Regions from separate parts of the Rhizobium sp. NXC14 genome, predicted to be linked through region 1. Evidence: riboswitches for the same ligand, from Rfam matches in the RefSeq annotation. Region 1 holds a riboswitch; the other holds the start of a gene.
The links. A riboswitch is a leader RNA that binds a small molecule or an ion and turns the genes downstream of it on or off. The one in region 1 is predicted to bind FMN.
Positions count from the first base shown of each region.

Region 1 (6,634 bases):
CATGGAAGGCACGGTCGCTTCCGTTCCGCCGCAGGGCGGCCGCAAGCACCCGCAGCAGGAATTCCTGCAGGTCGACACGACGAACATCCTGTTCATCTGCGGCGGCGCCTTCGCCGGCCTCGACAAGATCATCTCCGCCCGCGGCGAGAAGACTTCGATCGGCTTCGGCGCGACTGTGAAAGCTCAGGACGACCGCCGCGTCGGCGAAGTCCTGCGCGAACTGGAGCCGGAAGATCTGGTCAAGTTCGGCCTCATTCCCGAGTTCATCGGCCGTCTGCCGGTTTTGGCGACGCTCGAGGATCTCGACGAGGACGCGCTGATCCAGATCCTATCCGAGCCGAAGAACGCGCTGATCAAGCAGTATCAGCGGCTGTTCGAGATGGAAGATGTGGAACTCACCTTCCACGAGGATGCATTGCGCGAAATCGCCCGCAAGGCGATCGTGCGCAAGACCGGCGCCCGCGGCCTTCGTTCGATCATGGAGAAGATCCTGCTCGACACGATGTTCGAACTGCCGACGCTGGAAGGCGTGCGCGAGGTGGTCATCTCGGAGGAGGTGGTGCGCGGCTCGGCTCGTCCGCTCTACATCTATGCCGATCGTCAGGAAGAAAAAGCCAACGCTTCCGCGTAATCTTATGGTTCGCACCGTTATTTTAAGGGGCTTGCCATAGGCGAGCCCCTTTCTATTTGAAAAACCATGCGAGGCGCTGTTAGTATTTTGCCGGTGGGAACTGGAGCTTGCCTTTGCCGATGTTGCGCAAGGGGCGATGCTTGGCAATGATGCAGTGATTCCGTGAGTGTATTGCTGGCGTTGTATATAGCCGGGTCGGAAGTGGTAAGCGCCGGTCCAGCCACGCGTTTCATAGTGCTGGTGTTCCGTTGTAACGAAGCTGTCATATCCGGGGAACGCGGGCGTTAGCGTGGCTTGAAAAGCATAGTAAGAACCTCCACTTGTAGGCCAAGTGAGAGTGCCGGCTGATCCCAAGCGGCCGTGCAAAGAGCCCGGCAACGGGACGATGGAAAGGATAAAAAATGACGAAGAAAACGTCTGTAGCGAGCAGCACTGCCTACCCTGTTCTGCCTTTGCGTGACATCGTGGTTTTCCCGCATATGATCGTGCCGCTGTTTGTCGGACGGGAAAAGTCGATCCGTGCGCTCGAGGAGGTCATGGGCTCGGACAAGCAGATCATGTTGGTGACGCAGATCAACGCCAGCGACGATGATCCGGACCCTTCGGCGATCCACAATGTCGGCACCGTGGCAAACGTGCTGCAGCTGCTGAAGCTGCCTGATGGCACCGTCAAGGTTCTGGTCGAAGGCCGCGCCCGCGCCGAGATCGACACTTATACGAGCCGTGAGGATTTCTATGAGGCGCTCGGCCATGTGCTCGAGGAGCCCCATGACGATCCGGTCGAACTGGAAGCCTTGTCGCGCTCGGTCGTTTCCGAATTCGAAAGCTATGTGAAGCTGAACAAAAAGATTTCGCCGGAAGTGGTCGGTGCCGCCAGCCAGATCGACGACTATTCCAAGCTCGCCGATACGGTCGCCTCGCATCTGTCGATCAAGATCACCGAGAAGCAGGAGATGCTGGAGACGACGAGCGTCAAGCAGCGTCTCGAAAAGGCTCTCGGCTTCATGGAAGGCGAGATCTCGGTGCTGCAGGTCGAAAAGCGCATCCGCTCGCGCGTCAAGCGCCAGATGGAGAAGACCCAGCGCGAATATTATCTCAACGAGCAGATGAAGGCGATCCAGAAGGAGCTCGGTGACGGCGAGGAAGGCCGTGACGAGATGAGCGAACTGGAAGAGCGCATCTCCAAGACCAAGCTGTCCAAGGAGGCCCGTGAAAAGGCCGAGGCGGAGCTGAAGAAGCTGCGCCAGATGAGCCCGATGTCGGCGGAGGCCACGGTCGTGCGCAATTATCTGGATTGGCTGCTCGGCATTCCGTGGGGCAAGAAGTCGAAGATCAAGGCCGACCTCAACAATGCCGAGAAGATCCTCGAGGCCGATCACTTCGGTCTGGACAAGGTCAAGGAACGCATTGTCGAATATCTCGCCGTGCAGGCTCGCGCCACCAAGATCAAGGGCCCGATCCTCTGCCTCGTCGGCCCTCCGGGCGTCGGCAAGACCTCGCTCGCCCAGTCGATCGCCAAGGCGACCGGCCGTGAGTATGTCCGCATGGCGCTCGGCGGCGTTCGCGACGAAGCCGAAATCCGCGGTCACCGCCGCACCTATATCGGCTCGATGCCCGGCAAGGTCATCCAGTCGATGAAGAAGGCGAAGAAGTCCAACCCGCTCTTCCTGCTCGACGAAATCGACAAGATGGGCATGGATTTCCGTGGCGATCCGTCTTCGGCCCTGCTCGAAGTGCTCGATCCGGCGCAGAACTCGACCTTCATGGACCACTATCTGGAAGTCGAATACGACCTGTCGGATGTGATGTTCATCACGACCGCGAATACGCTGAACATCCCTGCACCGCTTATGGACCGCATGGAGATCATCCGTATCGCCGGCTACACCGAAGATGAAAAGCGCGAGATCGCCAAGCGGCACCTGCTGCCGAAGGCTATCAAGGAACATGCGTTGCAGCCGGAAGAATTCTCGGTCAGCGACGATGCCCTGATGGCGATCAGCCAGCAGTACACCCGCGAAGCCGGTGTCCGCAGTTTCGAACGCGAATTGATGAAGCTCGCCCGCAAGGCGGTCACCGAGATCATCAAGGGCAAGACGAAGTCCGTTCACGTGACGGCCGCCAACATCGCCGACTATCTCGGCGTCCCGCGCTTCCGCCATGGCGAAGCTGAGGGCGAGGATCAGGTCGGCGTCGTGACCGGCCTTGCCTGGACGGAAGTCGGCGGCGAGCTGCTGACCATCGAAGGCGTGATGATGCCGGGCAAGGGCCGCATGACGGTTACCGGCAATCTGAAGGACGTCATGAAGGAATCGATCTCGGCGGCGGCTTCCTACGTCCGCTCGCGCGCTGTCGATTTCGGCATCGAACCGCCGATGTTCGAAAAGAACGACATCCACGTGCACGTGCCGGAAGGTGCGACGCCGAAGGATGGCCCGTCGGCCGGTGTCGCCATGGCAACCGCCATCGTTTCGATCATGACCGGCATCCCGGTCAACAAGCATGTGGCGATGACCGGTGAAATCACCCTTCGCGGCCGGGTGCTGCCGATCGGCGGTCTCAAGGAAAAGCTGCTTGCGGCGCTTCGCGGCGGCATCAAGAAAGTGCTGATTCCGGAAGAAAACGCCAAGGACCTGGCGGAGATTCCGGATAACGTGAAGAACAGCATGGAGATCATCCCGGTCTCGCGGATGGGCGAGGTGATCAAGCATGCGCTGATCCGTCGGCCGGAGCCGATCGAGTGGGATGGCACGGTGGAAACGCCCGTCATCACGTCGGTCGAAGGCCTCGACGATACGGGCGCAACGATCGCGCATTGAGTGGCGTTTGCCACATTTATGCCCGATTGAAGCAAAAGACGCAAAAAGGCTGGCGGAAACGCCAGCCTTTTTTGTGAAAACGTCATGGAGACGCTTGCTTTTCCTTGATTTGCAGGGCTTTTGGGTTCCCGGCGGGCCTGATGAAACCTATTCTGCGCCTAGCTTACATTTGAGTCGTTTCATACCATTTAGAAAGGGGTGGAAACATGAACAAGAATGAACTCGTGTCCGCAGTGGCCGAAAAGGCAGGACTGACGAAGTCTGACGCGGCTTCCGCTGTTGACGCGGTTTTCGACGTTGTCCAGGCCGAACTCAAGAACAAGGGCGATATCCGCCTCGCTGGTTTCGGCAGCTTCACCGTTTCTCATCGCGCTGCAACGAAGGGCCGCAACCCGTCGACCGGCGCTGAAGTCGATATTCCAGCCCGCAACGTGCCGAAGTTCACGCCCGGCAAGGGCCTGAAGGACGCCGTCAACGGCTGATTCATCATCCGCCGGCCGTAAACGAGAACGGCTGAGCAGGTTTTCGAGGGGTTCGGCGCTGCCGGACCCCTTTTGTTTTGCCGCTTGCCGTATGCAGCGCTTTGTCTTACCAACAATGCTGTTCTCAGGGCGGGGTGAAAGTCCCCACCGGCGGTAAGGGCTGTGGCCCGAGCCCGCGAGCGCCTTCTCAAGCTTCGGCCGGGGAAGGGTCAGCAGATCCGGTGCGATTCCGGAGCCGACGGTATAGTCCGGAAGAAAGAGAATGAGCATGGCCGTGAGCGGGCAGGGGACTGCCGGCCCCTGCGCGCCGTCGCCTCATGCGTCCTGATTTATGTTGGTCGCCTGCATAATTCCTTAAATCGGAATCGATTTAAGGATGAATTATGCAGCAATTAAAAGCGCTACAGCGTCCTTTGCGCGTCTGGAAAGACGCGCGGCGCTGTAGTTCTGGATGGAAGACATGAATCAGATTTCCCTTACAATGCCGCGTTCTCGCGCCTTTTGCCGGCGCTGCTTTCATGGTGCTTGGAGGCGTGGCCTTCTCGCTGCTCAACGTCTTCACCCAGTGGCTAACCATGAAACTCGCCTTTCCGCCAGCCTCCGCAGCCTTCTGGCAATATGCCTTTGCCTTCCTCTTCTCCTTGCCCTTCCTGCGTAAGCCTTGCGGCGATGCGTACCGACTATCCCCGGCGGCACGTCGTGCGCGTCCTCTTTGCCGCGCCTGGTGTCGAGGCCTGGGTTTCCGGTCTTGCCTCAGTGCCGATCTGGCAGGCGATCGCGCTGGTCATGACCTCACCCTTCTTCATCATTCTCGGTGCCCGCCTGTTCCTCGGTGAGCGCGTCGGCCCGGCCCGCTGGGCAGCGACCGGTGTCGGCTTTGCCGGCGTGATGATCATCCTCCAGCCATGGTCTGATAGTTTCACCTGCGCAGCGCTCCTGCCGGTGCTCTCGGCACTGCTCTGGGGTGCCTCCTCGCTCATCACCAAGGGCCTGACCGGTATCGAGAGGCCAGAGACCATCACCGTCTGGCTGTGTGTGCTGCTGACGCCGATCAACGGCGGTCTGGCACTTGCGGCGGGCTTCGCCGTACCGACAGGCACGACACTCGCGCTCTTCCTTGTGGCGGGCCTCCTGACGGTCGTGGCGCAATATCTGCTGACCCTAGCCTATGCCAGTGCTGACGCCGCCTATGTCCAGCCATTCGATGATCTGAAGCTGCCGCTGAACGTGCTCGCCGGCTGGCTGTTTTTCGGTTATGCGCCGGCCGGTTATCTCTGGCTGGGCGCCGCGCTCATTCTTTCAGCGTCGCTCTTCATCATGCAAAACGAGATGCGCCGGGAAAGGCAGCCGGCCTGACGCCGACCTCTGAAAACTCGCGGACTGTCATGTCTCTGTCATGGCAGTCCCGCAAAACCCCTCTGTTCGATCTTTCGACATTGGGGGATTTCATGACAATTTTATCGCGCAAGGCAGCGCTCGCTGCCGTGCTTCTCGCATCCGTTGCCGTCCCGGCCGCGGCCGAGCCGGTTTTCAACCGCATCGCCTCCTTCCCGGTCGCCCAGAACCTGCCTGCTGACAAGGACAAGCTGTCGCCGACATCCGCGGAAATCATCACGTCATCATCGACGCCAACACGGCTCAGGTGAAGACCCACTTTACCGCCGGCAGCGTCGATCTCTCCGGCATCGACACGAAGCGCGACGGCGCCCTGAAATTCTCGAGCGAATCGAAGGGCGTGCTGCGCGAGCCGGACGCCGTGAAGTGGCTGGACGACAACCGCCTCGTCGTCGCCAATGAAGGCGACTATCAGGGCGGCTCGCGCGGCTTCACCATCTTCGACAAGACGGGCAAGGTCCTCTACGAATCGGGCGCATCCTTCGAACGCGCCGTCGCCCATATCGGCCATTATCCGGAAAGCCGTTCGGGATCGAAGGGCGTCGAGCCGGAAGGTCTCGAAGCCGCCAAGTTCGGCGATGACCAGTATTTCTTCCTGCTTGCCGAGCGCGCCTCGGTCGTCGGCGTCTATAAGGATACCGGCGCCGACCCCGAACTCGTGCAGCTTCTGCCGTCGGGCATTTCGCCGGAAGGCGGGGTCGCTATCCCCCAGCGTAATCTCTTTGCGACCGCAAATGAACTCGATCTCGGCAAGGACGGCGGAGTGCGCTCGCACGTGATGATCTACGAGCGCTCGGAAGGCGAAAAAGCTTATCCACAGATCGTCTCCGCCGAGAAGGACGGCAATCCGATCGGTTTCGCAGCGCTTTCGGGTCTCGCCGCCGTTCCCGGAAAACCGGGCATGCTCTACGCCGTCAGCGACAGCGTTCTGGGCTCGCAGCCGACGATCTACACGATCGACGCCAGCAAGAAACCGGCCGTGATCACCGACGCCCTCGTCGTCAAGCGCGACGGTGGTCCGGCCCAGAAGCTCGATATCGAAGGCATTGCGGTCGCAGCCGACGGCTCCTTCTGGCTCGCCTCGGAGGGAAACAGCGAGCGCCTCGTCCCGCATGCGCTCTACAACGTCAATGCCAAGGGCGACATCAAGGCCGAGATTGCTCTGCCTAGGGAACTCGCCGCCAACGAAATTCGCTACGGCTTCGAGGGTGTCACCATTGTCGGCACCGGCGACGATGCCACGCTCTGGATGGCCGTCCAGCGCGAGTGGGGTGACGACGAGAAGGGCTTCGTCAAGCTCGTCTCCT
Region 1 covers NZ_CP021030.1:1,704,690-1,711,323, forward strand. The annotation lists gene clpX (ATP-dependent Clp protease ATP-binding subunit ClpX) at 1-631, shown strand, start outside; gene lon (endopeptidase La) at 1,033-3,450, shown strand; gene hupB (DNA-binding protein HupB) at 3,657-3,932, shown strand; FMN riboswitch at 4,049-4,200, shown strand; partial or broken gene NXC14_RS08350 (DMT family transporter) at 4,393-5,288, shown strand; partial or broken gene NXC14_RS08355 (esterase-like activity of phytase family protein) at 5,381-6,634, shown strand, end outside.

Region 2 (6,634 bases), 1.1 Mb from region 1:
TTTGCAACCCGCGCTGCGGTTTCGGCATCGCCGATGTCGCCATCGACGAGAGCCAGCCGGTCGGAGGCCTCGAAGGCGTCCGAGGCGCTGACCCGGCGCGAGGTGGCGACGACATTGTAGCCGCGCGCGATAAAGGCGTTGACGAGGCTGCGCCGATACCCTGGGAGGCGCCCGTGACGATGACAGTCTTATTCGTAGTCATGTTGAACTCCGTGATCTGGTTCGGGCAACGTCGCGCCTGATCGGCCGGGTCGCTCGAGATGGGGCCGCCGCGATCGCGCCGCCATCGGCTTGTTGTTCGTTTTCGCAAGAGGAAGATGGCGAAAACTCCATTCCCCGATTAGATGGAAATATCTGGATTCTCTTTTGCATCAGTGCAAAAGTGGGCGCATGGCCGATCTCAACGACATCGCCGTTTTCGTGAAGGTGGCGCAGTATGGCGGCTTCAGCCGTGCGGCCCATTCCCTCGGCATGCCGGTTTCAACCGTCAGCCGGAAGGTGACGTCCCTCGAAGAGCAGCTCGGCGTAACGCTGCTGCAGCGCACGACCCGCAAGCTCAGCCTCACCGCACAGGGTCGGGCCTATTACGACAGGTGCAGCGAGCCGCTCGCCCATCTCATGGACGCCGAGCAGGCGCTGACGGAGACGCAGAGGCAGCCGGAAGGCCCGCTGAAGATCTCCGTGCCCGTCATCTTCGGGCAGGACGTCTTCTACGAATTCATCTCGTCCTTCCTGAGGACATATCCCGATATCCAGATCGATCTCTTCGTCACCAACCTTTTCCTCGATCTGGTCGCCGAGAATGTCGATGTCGCCATTCGTTTCGGCGAACTCAAGGATTCTTCCATCGTCGCGCAGCGGCTCGGCCGGAGTGTGCGCTATCTGGTTGCGACGCCCGACTATCTTGAGGGCAGGGCCCTTCCATCAAAGCCCGAGGACCTGAAGGATCATCGATGCGTGCTCCTGAACGGCCGCAACGGCGAGGCGGATTGGCATCTCGTCAGCGGCCGCAAGTCGGCCCACGTGCGCGTGTCCGGGCCGGTCTCCAGTCGGGACTTCGAGGCGGTCAGCGCCTTTACCTATCGCGGCCACGGTATCGGGCTGCTGCCTTCGACCTATTGCGACGAAGAGATCAACGGAGGCGAGCTCATTCGCCTGCTGCCGGACTGGTCCTCGCCGGAAATCTTCGTGCACGCCGTCTATCCCACCCGCCGCTTCCTGCCGCTGCGCCTGCAGGTTTTTCTGGAAGCGCTGAAGGCGTGGAAGAACCCTTTATGGTCGCCTTTGCGTTGAGGTCCTGGAAAGCTGCATGGCAGGAGAGTCTCTCTATGAGTTCCCCGCAGCGGCCTCGAGGGGCAAGGCAGGCGCTCCTGATATCACTGAAAATTGAAACCCCGCACGAGGCCGGGCGTCCTTCGCCGGCCAAGCTGTGTTACATTTCCCTGCTCGATGCGCGGGGATTTGCCGATGCTGGCCACACTTGCGGTGCTCATGGGTCTTACCGGAGTCGTGCCGACAGCTGGGGCGGGCGCAAACGAGGTTGATGTGACGCTGGTGCTTGCCGTCGACACCTCGCGGTCAATGGATTTCGAAGAGATCGGCATTCAGCGCGACGGTTATGTCGAGGCGCTCAAGCACAAGGAATTCATCGATGCGGTCAAGGGCGGGCTCACCGGCCGCATCGCCATCAGCTATTTCGAATGGGCGGGCTATGTCGTCCAGGATTCGATGATCGACTGGCAGGTGATTGAGACGGAAGCGGATGCGATCGCCTTCGCCGATAAGCTTGGCGCCCGGCCGATAGCCACGCAACGGCGCACCTCGATCTCAACAGCCATCGATCAGGGCGCCAGCATGATCACCACCGGACCCTTTCGCGGCAGGCGTGAGGTGATCGACGTCTCCGGCGACGGTCCGAACAATTCCGGCAGCCCGGTGACGGGCACCAGGGACAAGGCGGTGGCGTCGGGCATGATCATCAACGGGCTGGCGATAATGCTGCGTCCTTCCGATGCTCCCGGAGGGCTCGACAAATATTACGCCGATTGCGTGATCGGCGGCCCCGGCAGCTTCGTGCTGCCGGTCCACAGGATTGAGGATTTCGCCATCGCCGTGCGCCGCAAGCTGGTGCTCGAGATCAGCGGCATTTCACCCTCGCCGACGGTGGAGAGGATAGCCGCCGACGCGCCGACGGCGGACTGTCTAATAGGCGAGAAGCAGTGGCGGGATATATTCGATCGGTGAGTCGCGACCTGATGAGCCCGGAGAGGGTATGCCGTGTGGTTGTCACATGGCATACCGACAAAGCAAAGAAGAAAGCATCTGCCACTCGAAGAGCCTCACCTTGAGGTGCCGACGGGCAAGGCGGCTGCTCCGTGCCGCCACCTATAACGGCAGCTGCCTGCCGGCCTGTTCGCTGACCATGTATTCGGCGTACCAGTCCGGCCAGTTCTCGTCGTGTTTGCCGCCATTGCGCTTCTCGTGTTCGCCGTGGGCCTCGGCGGCGCGGCGGAGGGCGGCCGCGAGGTCGCTCGATGTCGAGAAGGCCGTCTCATCGGCGTCGATGCGTCCTGGCAGGCGTGTGGTGACTTCCTGGAACAGCCAGCCGTTGCCATCGGGATCCTTGAACGAGGCGAAGGAACGATAGCTGCGGTGGTCGGGGTCGCGGCCGGCGATGCGCAGGCGCCCGAAGAGATAGGGCTCGTCCTTGCCGGCGTAGACGCCTGAAGCATCGTGGAAGACCTCGCTCACCTCGACGCCGCGGGCGATGAGATCGCGCCTTGCGGCCTCGACGTCGGAGACGATGAGATAGAGGCCTTGGGCGGAGCCGGGAGCGGCGGCGGTGACATTCTTGCCGAAGATGATCGCGCAACCGGAGCCCGGTGGGGTGAACTGGATCACGCGGAAATCGGCGTCATTGGCGAAATCGGCGTCGAGCCTCCAGCCAAGGCTCTCGTAAAAACGTTTGGCACGGTCGACGTCGGAAACGGGAATGACGACCACTTCGAGCTTGGTGTCGACCGGTCGTGTTTTCATGGATTCGGTTGGGGGTTCACTGCGCATTGCATTGCTCATCTTCAGCTCCCTTGAGGTTTGGACGCATTAAGAATGGCGATACATGTCGGGATCGAGTGGACCACAGCCCGGGTGGAGCGTCGAATCAATTCTTCTGTCGACATGAAGAAGACGGCGGGCCATCCCGCCGTCTGTTGCGCTAGCTTTTAAGCAGCAAGGGCGGCGCGCGTTTTGCCGATCATCAGAGCGGCGCGCGCAGCCTCGCGGCCCTTTTCGACGAAATGAGCGCGGTAGATCTGCGTGTGATGCTCCGTTTCCTGATAGTGATGCGGTGTCAGTGAGACCGACAGCACCGGAACGCCGGTATCCATGCCGGCGCGCATCAGGCCATCGACCACGGCCTGGGCGACGAATTCGTGGCGGTAGATCCCGCCATCGACGACGAAGGCGGCGGCAATGACGGCGGCATAGCGCCCGCTCGCGGCAAGATCGCGCGACAGCAGCGGCATTTCGAAGGCGCCGGGGACGTCGAATACGTCGATCTGTTCGGCGGGAACAAGCTGTTGGAAACCTTCGAGCGCACGGTCGACGATATCGGCGTGCCAGCCGGCTTTGACGAAGGCATAACGGGTGGGTGTCATGGTAATCTCCTTTGGCGTACAGACACATCACCCAAGGCGATCACGAGCATCCGCAGCCAGCCCGGAGGGCAGCAGCAGCGCACGTTCTCTTTCATCCGGACTATGACCGTCGGCTCAGGCATCTCACCTGATCTGCTGACCCTTCCGAGGAAGGCGCTCGCGGGCTCGCAATCGAAACTGCATACCGCCGGTAGGGACTTTCACCCCGCCCTGAGAACGGCGCGGACAATAGGGCCAAGGCGGCGGGCTGGCAATAGGGAAGACGTTTTCGTCCGAAGGGCACGTGCCCCATCACCCTTGCGCAGCGCGCGCATCCACCTACATGCTTCCGCTGAGGACATCCATGTCGAAAAAGCATGCTGCTCGGCCTCATTGAGGGGTAGAGCAGCAATCATGGGAGAGAGCGATGCCAGAATCTTTCGTCGTGCGCCGCGAGGCGCATCTTGCGGCGCCGCCGGCGGCGGTGTTTGCACTGATGACCGATCCCGAGAAGATCCTGCGCTGGATGGGGACGGAGGCCGAGGTCGAGCCGGAGCCGGGTGGGCTCTATCTCGTCAACGTCACCGGCGCCCGTTTTGCGCGTGGCTCGTTTCGCGAGGTGGTGCCGGTGCATCGGCTTGCCTACAGCTTCGGCTGGGATGGCAGCGAGGTGGTGCCGCCGGGATCGAGCCTGGTCGAGATCGACCTGATCGAGCAAGGAGGAGGAACGCTTTTGCGGCTCACCCACAGCGGTCTGCCGAGTGCGGAGCAATGCGCCGGTCATGAGGAGGGCTGGGCGCATTATCTCGGCCGGCTCACGGAAGTCGCGGTCGGGCGGGACCCGGGTCCAGATCCTTTTTACGGAAGGACATGAACGGTTTTCGGCAGGCGACGGGATGCTCCCCAAGCGCTTGACGCTACGGGAAGAACGGTCCGCTGCGGTCAAAAAAAGTGCTGCTTTATCGTCCGCAACATGAACGCGCAGTTCATCTCCAGTTCAATTTGGCGGTCCTAAGGTGATTGCGGCTGGATGAAATGGAGTTTTCGATGAAGGCACTTTCTATCGCGGCTGCCTTGCTCGCTGGCAGCTTCTCGATTGGCACAGCTCAGGCGATGCCGATCGGGGCAATCAAGGTTGAGAGCACTGTCACAAAGGTCGACTACGCCTGTGGTCGCGGCTGGCATCTGACCCGCTGGGGCGAATGCCGGCGCAACTGGCGCCGCCCGCCGCCTGTAGCTTTCTATGGCGGTCCGCCCCGCTGGGGCTGGGAGCGGCGTCATCGCGATTGGGATGGCCCGCGCTGGCGCTATGAGGGGCGCTGGGACCGCGAACGTCGCTGGCGCGATGACTACTAAAACTCTTTGACAGAGGCAAACGAACGAGGGCCGGTGCGATGTTTCGCCCGGCCTTTATCAGCTGAAATAACGCTGCGCTCAGATGCGGCTGACGAGCCAGTGCTTTCCGTCGATCAGCTCTTCGAGCTCGGCCGGATCCTTGACACCGAACTCGAACCATTCGACGAGTTCCTTCGCCTTCCGTTTGCTTTCTTCGGCTGTAAACTCGATCCCATAACGCGCGCACCAGCGCCGAAGGATCGACGTCAGCAACGTCATGTCATTCCCGTCCAGCGGGTCTTTCGGCCAGTATGTCGTGCCCATAGCAACCCCTCAATCGCTAATGACAAGTTCGCACATAATCGAATCAATGTCGCGCAATTTAAAGGTGTTTATTGGGTTGTTTTCCACCGTGATGAATGGTTTTCCACAGACTTGTTTGGAGGTGGGGTTGACAGGGTTGCGGAGGGACTCGGCGGGGGCAAGTGCCGATAGGAAATCCACCACAGGTGTCAGGCTGATGTCCCGGGGTTGCCCGCGTCCTGTTGCAAATGCCAATGTTAACCCATGGATCTGCCTTCCTCCATTGCCTGGCTGATTGACGAGGCTGCGGCTTCGCCCGGCCCCGAACGGTTTCTGGCCGAGCTCGGGCGCCGGCTGCTGGCCGACGGCCTGGAGCTTTCCGGCGGCGCGCTGACACTTTCGGTGCCGCATCCGATCATAGCGCGGCGTAGCTGGCTGTGGCGGGCGGAAACCGGAGCCGTCATCGAGGCGCTGGGGTTTGCCGCCGCACCGCAAAGCGATGCCGGGCGCGAATGGCTAGCCGGGCTCGGGCCGGTTTGGGAGGAGAGGATTGGAGCTTCGCGGGACGGCGCCGTGCTCGGCTGGGCGGGCATCGGCAAGGGGGCAGGGGCGGACGAATTTTCTCCTGATGAAGCCGCGCGGCTGCAGGACGTCGCGCGTTTTGCTGCGGCGCCGCTCGCAGCCCTTGCGGCGCGGGAAGCGCAGGCGGCGCTGCTGGAAGCCTACCTCGGCCGGCGCAGTGCGGCTCGCGTTCAGTCGGGTGCGCTTGCCCGGGGGACCGGCGAAACCATTCGCGCCGCTCTTCTCTGCGCCGATTTGCGGGATTTCACCGCGATTTCCCAAGTGACGGAGCCGCAGGCGATGATATCCGCGCTCGACGCTTATTTCGACCGCGTCGCCGGCGCCGTGCATGCCTTCGGCGGCGAGGTGCTGAAATTCATCGGCGACGGCGTGCTGGCGATCTTTCCCGTCACTGCTGCTTCCGGCAACGGGGCCGGAGCTGATCGAGAGGCCTGTGAGGCGGCGCTTCGGGCTGTCGCCGCCTGCCGCGCCGGCATGGTTCATCTCGATCGGATGCGTGAGGCTGAGGGGCTGGCGCCGCTGCCCTTCGGGGCCGCCCTGCATTTCGGCGAAATCCTCTGGGGCAATATCGGCGCCGCCGACAGGCTTGACTTCACCGCCATCGGCCCGGCGGTCAATCTGGTCAGCCGGCTGGAAGGGCTCTGCAAGCCGCTCGGCCACAGCGTGCTGATCTCAGGCGCCGTGGCGGCGAATACCCAGGCCGCGCTGACGCCGCTCGGCGAGCACGCCCTGCGCGGCATCGCCGAGCCGTGCGCCGTCTTCACTTTGGCTGAGGATTG
Region 2 covers NZ_CP021030.1:2,815,522-2,822,155, reverse strand. The annotation lists partial or broken gene NXC14_RS13970 (SDR family oxidoreductase) at 1-202, opposite strand, end outside; gene NXC14_RS13965 (LysR family transcriptional regulator) at 391-1,293, shown strand; gene NXC14_RS13960 (DUF1194 domain-containing protein) at 1,468-2,244, shown strand; gene NXC14_RS13955 (VOC family protein) at 2,386-3,075, opposite strand; gene NXC14_RS13950 (6,7-dimethyl-8-ribityllumazine synthase) at 3,222-3,656, opposite strand; FMN riboswitch at 3,736-3,878, opposite strand; gene NXC14_RS13945 (SRPBCC family protein) at 4,063-4,509, shown strand; gene NXC14_RS13940 (hypothetical protein) at 4,683-4,991, shown strand; gene NXC14_RS13935 (hypothetical protein) at 5,070-5,294, opposite strand; gene NXC14_RS13930 (adenylate/guanylate cyclase domain-containing protein) at 5,538-6,634, shown strand, end outside.
Region 2: another riboswitch for FMN. It lies ahead of NXC14_RS13950 (6,7-dimethyl-8-ribityllumazine synthase); the one in region 1 lies ahead of NXC14_RS08350 (DMT family transporter).